DNA from 3 places in the Kitasatospora sp. NPDC001175 genome. Region 1 is predicted to be linked to each of the others. Evidence: riboswitches for the same ligand, from Rfam matches in the RefSeq annotation. Region 1 holds a riboswitch; each other region holds the start of a gene.

Region 1 (2,184 bases):
ACTCAGTCCGGCGATCCAGCCGGTCACCGGGTCGGTGAGGTCCAGCTTCTCGTGCAGGACACCGACCAGTTCGATGGTCCCGATGATGAAGGCGACCGCAATGGAGAGACCGGTGATGGTCAAGTTGTAGTACACCTTGCGGACCGGGTTGGAGAACGCCCACTGGTACGCGAAGTTCATGAAGGTGCCGTCGAGGGTGTCGAACAGGCTCATTCCGGCCGCGAACAGCAGGGGCAGGCAGACGATGGCGTACCAGGGCAGACCGGCCGCCGCGCCCGAACCCGCCATCACCATCAGGGTGACCTCGGTCGCGGTGTCGAAGCCGAGACCGAGCACCATGCCGACGGGGAACATCTGGCCGGGCCGGGTGATCGAGCGGGTGGCCCGGGAGAGGATCCGGTTCATCAGACCGCGCGAGTTGAGGTGCGCCTCCAGCTCGCGCTCGTCGTACTGGCCCGCGCGCATCGCCCGGAACACCTTCGCGATCCCCACCAGCGCGGCCAGGTTGAGCGCGGCGATCAGGTAGAGGAACACCCCTGAGGCGGTGGTGCCTATCATGCCGAGCACCTGGTGGGTCGTGGACTGGTCGTCCATCAGTGTCCCGGCCAACGCGGCACCGCCGGCCACCAGCGCCGCCATGATGACCACCATCGAGGAGTGGCCGAGCGCGAACCAGAAGCCCACCGAGACCGGGCGCTTGCCGTCGGCCATCAGCTTGCGGGTGGTGTTGTCGATGACGGCGATGTGGTCGGCGTCGAAGGCGTGCCGCATCCCCAGGGTGTACGCGGTCACGCCGAGGCCGATCCCGTAGACCTGGGTTCCGACCTGGTACTTCTCCGGCGCCACCAGGAGGATCAGGACTCCGAAGGCCAGCACGTGCATGGCCAGGATCACCGCCATCAGGCCGGCGGTCCGCACGGTGTCCTCGCGCTTCCAGCGGAAGGCGGGCAGGGCGGGGGCCGCCGCCGGAGCGGCTTCGGTTCTGGGCAGGGTCATCTGCGGGTCACGCTCCAGCACCTCGTGGATCCGTTCGTGAGATGCCGTGGCCGGTCTCCTGGCTGACGGGTCGAACGCACCCGCACCCGGCCTTCCCGGACGCGTTCTCGTCCAGTGGCCGCCCGTCCCTGGCGGGGGCGGGGATGATGCCGGTACTTCCCGATCACAGTGGCGAGGGCCGCTCCGGTCTGGGACTCCTGAGAGTCCGTCACCGGTCTTCCCGAGCACCACGGCGGGCACAACGGTAGGGGGCCGTACGGCACCACTGCAAGCCTGCACAGCTGTGCAGGTGTCGGGTATCACAGGTACCGCTGCTGCGAGAATGCCTGGCATGCATCTCGTCCCCGCCGACCGTGCCGACCGCAGGACCATCGACGGGCACCGGGTCTGCGAGGCGATCGCCGCGATCGGCGACACCGAGCACGTCCGGTCCTGGGCCGAACGCTTCGCCCTGCTCGCCGACCCCGGACGGCTCTCGCTGCTGCTCGCCCTCCACGAGACGGGACCGCTCGCCGTCACCGACCTCGCCGTCGCCACCGGCATGCGCGACCCGGCGGTCTCCCAGGCGCTGCGCCTGCTGCGCGCCGCCGGGCTGGTCAGCGGCGAGCGCGACGGGCGGATCATCCGCTACCGGCTGGTCGACCCCGCCGTCGCCGAGGTGCTGGCACACGGGGTGCTGGGCCACCGGGACTGAGCTGCGGTGTGCCCGATCCTCCCGACGGCCCGTGCGTAGCTTGTATCCTTCTGTTGTCAGCTGACGGACCGATCCCCGCGGGCACGGCGAGGGAGGCGGAGATGGCAGCAGCGGAGCCCGACCGGGGCACTCCCGAGAAGCGCGGACGGCTGAGCCGGCCCCTGGTGCTCGCCGCGGCCGTCTCGCTGGTCGACCGGGAGGGGCTGGGCGCGCTCACCATGCGCCGGCTGGCCGCCGATCTGGGCGTGGAGTCGATGGCCATCTACCGCTACACGCCGGGCAAGGAAGCCCTGCTGGACGGCCTGGTGGAGGCCTACTTCGCCGAGGTGATCACCCAACTGCGGAGCTCGGCCGAGGCCACCGCGGCGGCCGGAGGCGGTCGGGCCTGGCGGGCGGAGCTACGCCGGATCGCCGGCGCCTTCGCCTCGGTGGCGCACGTCCACCCCGAGATCCTGCCGCTGGTGGCCACCCGCCCGCTGAGCGTCCCGATGGCC
Region 2 (2,184 bases), on a different contig from region 1:
CATGCTCCTCCGCTCCACTCAACAGTCCTTCTGCGGCCACTCGTTCCCGGGTTGCCGCTCACGACCGCCCCCGCCGCCAGGTCCACAGCGCCCGCCCGGTCACGGTGACCGCCAGCGCCAACGCCCCGACCCGTCGGGAGAGCTGACACGCCCGCTCGATGTCCGCCACCTCGACCGGCCGCAACTCCCCACCGAGCACCGGCCGGTGCTCCACCCGCTCGCCGTACCGCAGCGTCCCGCCCAGCCGCACCCCGAGCGCCCCGGCGAAGCACGACTCGGCCTGCCCGGCATTGGGGCTCGGGTGCGCGGAGCCGTCCCGGCGCCAGACCCGCCAGGCGGTCCGCGGCTCGGGCGCGGCGGCCACCGTGAGCAGGGCGGTCAGCCGGGCACCGGGCCAGCCGGCCACGTCGTCCAGCCGGGCCGAGGCCCAGCCGAAGCGCAGATGGCGCGGCGAGCGGTGACCGACCATCGCGTCCAGCGTGTTGACGGCCCGGAAGGCGAGCAGCCCCGGCGTACCGGCCAGCGCACCCCAGGCCAGCGCGTTGACCACGGCGTCGGCGGTGTTCTCGGCCACCGACTCGACGACGGCGCGGGCGATCTGCTGCTCGTCCAGCGTGCTGGGGTCGCGGCCGCACAGGTGCGGCAGCCGCTCCCGGGCGGCGGCCAGATCGCCGGCCCGCAGCGAACGGCCGATCGTCCTGGCCTCCCGGGTGAGCGAGGTACCGCCGAGCACCGTCCAGGTCGCGGCGGCGGCCAGCGCCGCCTGCCCGTACCGGCTGCGCCCGAGCGCCCGCTCGGCGAGGTGCGCCCCGGCCGCGACCGAACCGACGCAGACTGCGGTGTACCCGGCGCCCGCCGCCCGCCGGTCGCGCCAGAGCGCGCGCTCCACCCGCCCGGCGGCGGCACCGAAGACGGCTACCGGATGCCCGCGCCGGGGGTCGGCGAGGACGGCGTCGGCCAGGTAGCCGGCGACACTGCCCAGTGCGAAGGCGGCGGCGCGGTTCAGGCGGGGCACGGTGCGGACACAGCGGCGGAGGCGGACCGCAAGGCGGGCACGGCCGGGTCGAACGGCGGCCGCACAGCGGCCAGGGCAGCCTGCATGGCGTGCGTGTCCTCACTCAGGGTCCGCGCCCTGGATCGACGTACCGGGGGCGAGAGTCTCCTGGCTCCCGGGTCGGACACACCCTCGGGCCTTCCAGCAGCCGGACGACCGGACCGCCGTGACCATGAGTCGAGCGTGCTCCCCGGTGACAGTGGCGGGACCGCGCCGGATTCGCACCGGCTTCCTCTGCATGCCTCCGTTTGGCTGAAAGATCCCACCACGGTCCGCGACCGGGAGTCAACAAACCGCGCGGAGGGCTTGATCACAGCCGTCTCGGCCGTCCACCGCCCACCGCGCGGCACACCGCACGGGGGTGGCGCCGGCTCCGCGGAGCCGCCCGGCTGCCCGCCGCCGCGAAGGCCCGGCCCACCGTCCGCACGGACGGACTACGCCCCGGTGGCAGGCCCGCCGTGCGGAGAGTGGACTGGAAGGTACCGCCCATGAAGGTCACACCGGGGAGCACTATGCGTTGGGGAACCGCCGCCGCCGTGGCGGCCACCGCAGTAGGAGCCGGAGCTGCGGTCATCCTGATCGGCCGCAGGGTGTCCGAGCGCACGGTCCGTCCGCAGCCCGGGAAGCCGGGCCTGGCCGCCACACTGCGGGTGCACGAGGTCGCCGCCGGACACGTCACCCTCACCCGGGCCCCGCAGACCGTACGCGCGGGCCGGTACGCGCTGGAGTGGGCCGGCGGCGGCCACGCGGTGGTCGGCGGGGTGCTGCGCACCGACATCCAGACCGTCACCCGCCGGCTGGAGCGTGTCGACAGCGGAACCCTCACCGTCGGCACCGAGGTCGAGCTGACCCCCCGGGTCCACCTCGGCGATCCGGCCACCGCCCTCGGCCTCGACTTCACCGAGACCGTCGCCCAGGGCGACCTCGGGCTGCTGCCCGCCTGGTACGTCCACGCCATGCGCGGCACCTGGGTGATCCTGGTGCACGGCCCGGGCGCCGACCGCACCCAGGCGCTCCCGGTGCTCCCGGTGCTGAACTCGCTGAAACTGCCGACGCTGACCGTGACCTACCGGGGCGACGCCGACGCCCCGCACCCACCGGACGGACTCGGCCACTTCGGTGAGACAGAG
Region 3 (2,184 bases), on a different contig from region 1:
CCAGCCGCCGCCACCGTGCGGCGCTCACCCGGCCGAAGCGCAGGCCCACGGAGAGTCCGCCGGGCAGTGCGCCCGGGGCCAAAGTGGCGGCCGGCAGCGCGGGCAGCGGTTCGGCGCCCGGGTCGAGCAGTCCGGGAACCTCGCGCAGGTGCCAGGCCTTGGCGCCACTGGTGCGCAGCATTTCCAGGAACTCCTCGGCGGCGCGGACCGCGTGCTCGGCGGCCCCGCCGGGCGGCACCGGGCGGGCGGTGGCGGCGCGGCCGAGGCGCAGCAGGGCGCCGCCGCCTGCGGTTGCGATCAATGTCACATCGGCGTCCAGTGCGGCGACGTCACCGCGCCCGTCGTCCAGGGCGAAGAGGAACTTGCCGGAGAGGCGGGCCGCGCTCTCGCTCGCGCACAGCCGCCGGTCGAGTTCCCGCACCCAGTCCTGGACGTCGGCGTGGCCGAGGCCGTCCAGCCCGGTGGCCGGGGAGGCGACGATGTTGCGGACCCGCTCATGGGTCTTTGAGGGCAGCAGGCCGGCGTCGCGCAGGCGGCGGCCGAGTTCGCCACCGGAGTCCGAAGGCAGGCCGCGCAGTTGGACGTTGCCGCGCGAGGTGGTCTCGAGTGCGCCGTCGCCCAGCTCCTCGGCCGCGTCGGCCAGCACCATTGCCTGACTGTTCGTCAGCAACCCGCCGGGTATGCGGATCCTGGCGAGGGAACCGTCGTCGGCGGTGTGCAGACGAAGGGCCCCCGGACAGACGTCCGAACGCCCGCGGTCGGGCGTACCGGGGCCCGGTGCGACGGAGTCGGGTACGGGTGGCATGGCGGCGAGCATACAGATTGCCGTTCCGGATGCACCGCCCGGAACAGATCACACTCCCCCAGCCCAGCCGCACCCCGTACGATGCTCCCGGGCGGTCCTGTGGGCCGTCCACGCCAGCGACGGCGCCAAGGGGAGGAAACCGGTGCAAACCCGGTGCGGTCCCGCCACTGTGACCACGGTTCACCGCCGTGGGAGCCAGGAACTCCTGCCGTCCTCCCTTAGCCCGGGGCGCGGACCCCGAGGAAGGCCTGAGACCTGTGCGCTGCCGCATGCCCGCACGCGCTGCTGCGTCCCGCCCGCTCGACGGGCGGGCTGAGCCGCTGGCACCCATCACTCCTGCGCTCCCTCCATCGCCGGCCGGCTGTCGCTCAGCGCTCTCAGAGCACCAACCAGCGGCTCGGCCGCGCGCGGCACACCTTTCGGCACGGGGCGCCGACCTGGCCGGGAGGGCCGTCGCGTGATCCTGCTGCTTTCCACCTCCGACACCGACCTGCTGAGCGCCCGCGCCTGTGCGGGCCCGGTCCGCTACCGCCTCGGGAACCCGGCCCGGCTGACCGCCGAGGACCTGCCCGCGCTGCTGGAGGGCACCGACCTGGTGGTCGTCCGGCTGCTCGGCGGCCGCCGCGCCTGGCAGGAGGGCCTGGACGCGCTGCTGGCCGGCCCGCGCCCGGTGGTCGTGCTGACGGGTGAGCAGGCGCCGGACGCCCAGTTGATGGAGCTGTCCACCGTCCCCGCCGGGATCGCAGCCGAGGCGCACGCCTACCTGGCGCACGGCGGCGCGGCCAACCTGGCCGAGCTCGGCGCCTTCCTCTCCGACACCGTGCTGCTGACCGGCCACGGTTTCACCCCGCCCGTCTCGGCCCCGGCCTGGGGCCCCCTGGAGCGCACCCCGCGGACCGCCGAGGGCCCCGTCGTCGCGGTGCTCTACTACCGCGCCCACCACATGAGCGGCAACACCGCCTTCGTCGAGGCCCTGTGCCAGGCGATCGAGGACCAGGGCGGCCGCCCGAAGCCGCTGTACTGCGCCTCGCTGCGCGGCGCCGAGCCCGAACTGCTCGCCGAACTCGGCCAGGCCGACGCGATCGTCACCACCGTGCTGGCGGCCGGCGGCACCCGGCCGGCCGACGCGCAGGCGGGCGGGGACGAGGAGGCCTGGGACGCGGGCGCGCTCGCCGCGCTCGACCGCCCGATCCTGCAGGCGCTCTGCCTGACCTGGTCGCGTGCCCAGTGGGAGGACAGCGACGACGGCCTCTCCCCGCTGGACACCGCCACCCAGGTCGCCGTGCCCGAGTTCGACGGCCGCCTGATCACCGTCCCGTTCTCCTTCAAGGAGCTGGACGAGGACGGTCTGACCGTCTACACCGCCGACCCCGAGCGCG

The links. Region 1 has a riboswitch for cobalamin ahead of ACWDAK_RS06810 (Nickel transporter NicT). Riboswitches for the same ligand answer to the same signal wherever they lie in the genome.
Region 2: linked by a shared signal. The riboswitch ahead of ACWDAK_RS08790 (cobalamin biosynthesis protein) and the one ahead of ACWDAK_RS06810 (Nickel transporter NicT) in region 1 are both predicted to bind cobalamin.
Region 3: linked by a shared signal. The riboswitch ahead of cobN (cobaltochelatase subunit CobN) and the one ahead of ACWDAK_RS06810 (Nickel transporter NicT) in region 1 are both predicted to bind cobalamin.

Annotation. Positions count from the first base shown of each region.
Region 1 is NZ_JBSFJU010000006.1:93,859-96,042, reverse strand. Features, by position in the region: gene ACWDAK_RS06810 (Nickel transporter NicT) at 1-996, opposite strand, end outside; cobalamin riboswitch at 1,028-1,243, opposite strand; gene ACWDAK_RS06805 (ArsR/SmtB family transcription factor) at 1,328-1,690, shown strand; gene ACWDAK_RS06800 (TetR/AcrR family transcriptional regulator) at 1,792-2,184, shown strand, end outside.
Region 2 is NZ_JBSFJU010000008.1:108,800-110,983, forward strand. Features, by position in the region: gene ACWDAK_RS08785 (cobyric acid synthase) at 1-3, opposite strand, end outside; gene ACWDAK_RS08790 (cobalamin biosynthesis protein) at 59-1,015, opposite strand; cobalamin riboswitch at 1,134-1,315, opposite strand; gene ACWDAK_RS08795 (alpha/beta hydrolase family protein) at 1,567-2,184, shown strand, end outside.
Region 3 is NZ_JBSFJU010000025.1:83,439-85,622, reverse strand. Features, by position in the region: gene ACWDAK_RS19815 (cobalamin biosynthesis protein CobG) at 1-805, opposite strand, end outside; cobalamin riboswitch at 881-1,032, shown strand; gene cobN (cobaltochelatase subunit CobN) at 1,263-2,184, shown strand, end outside.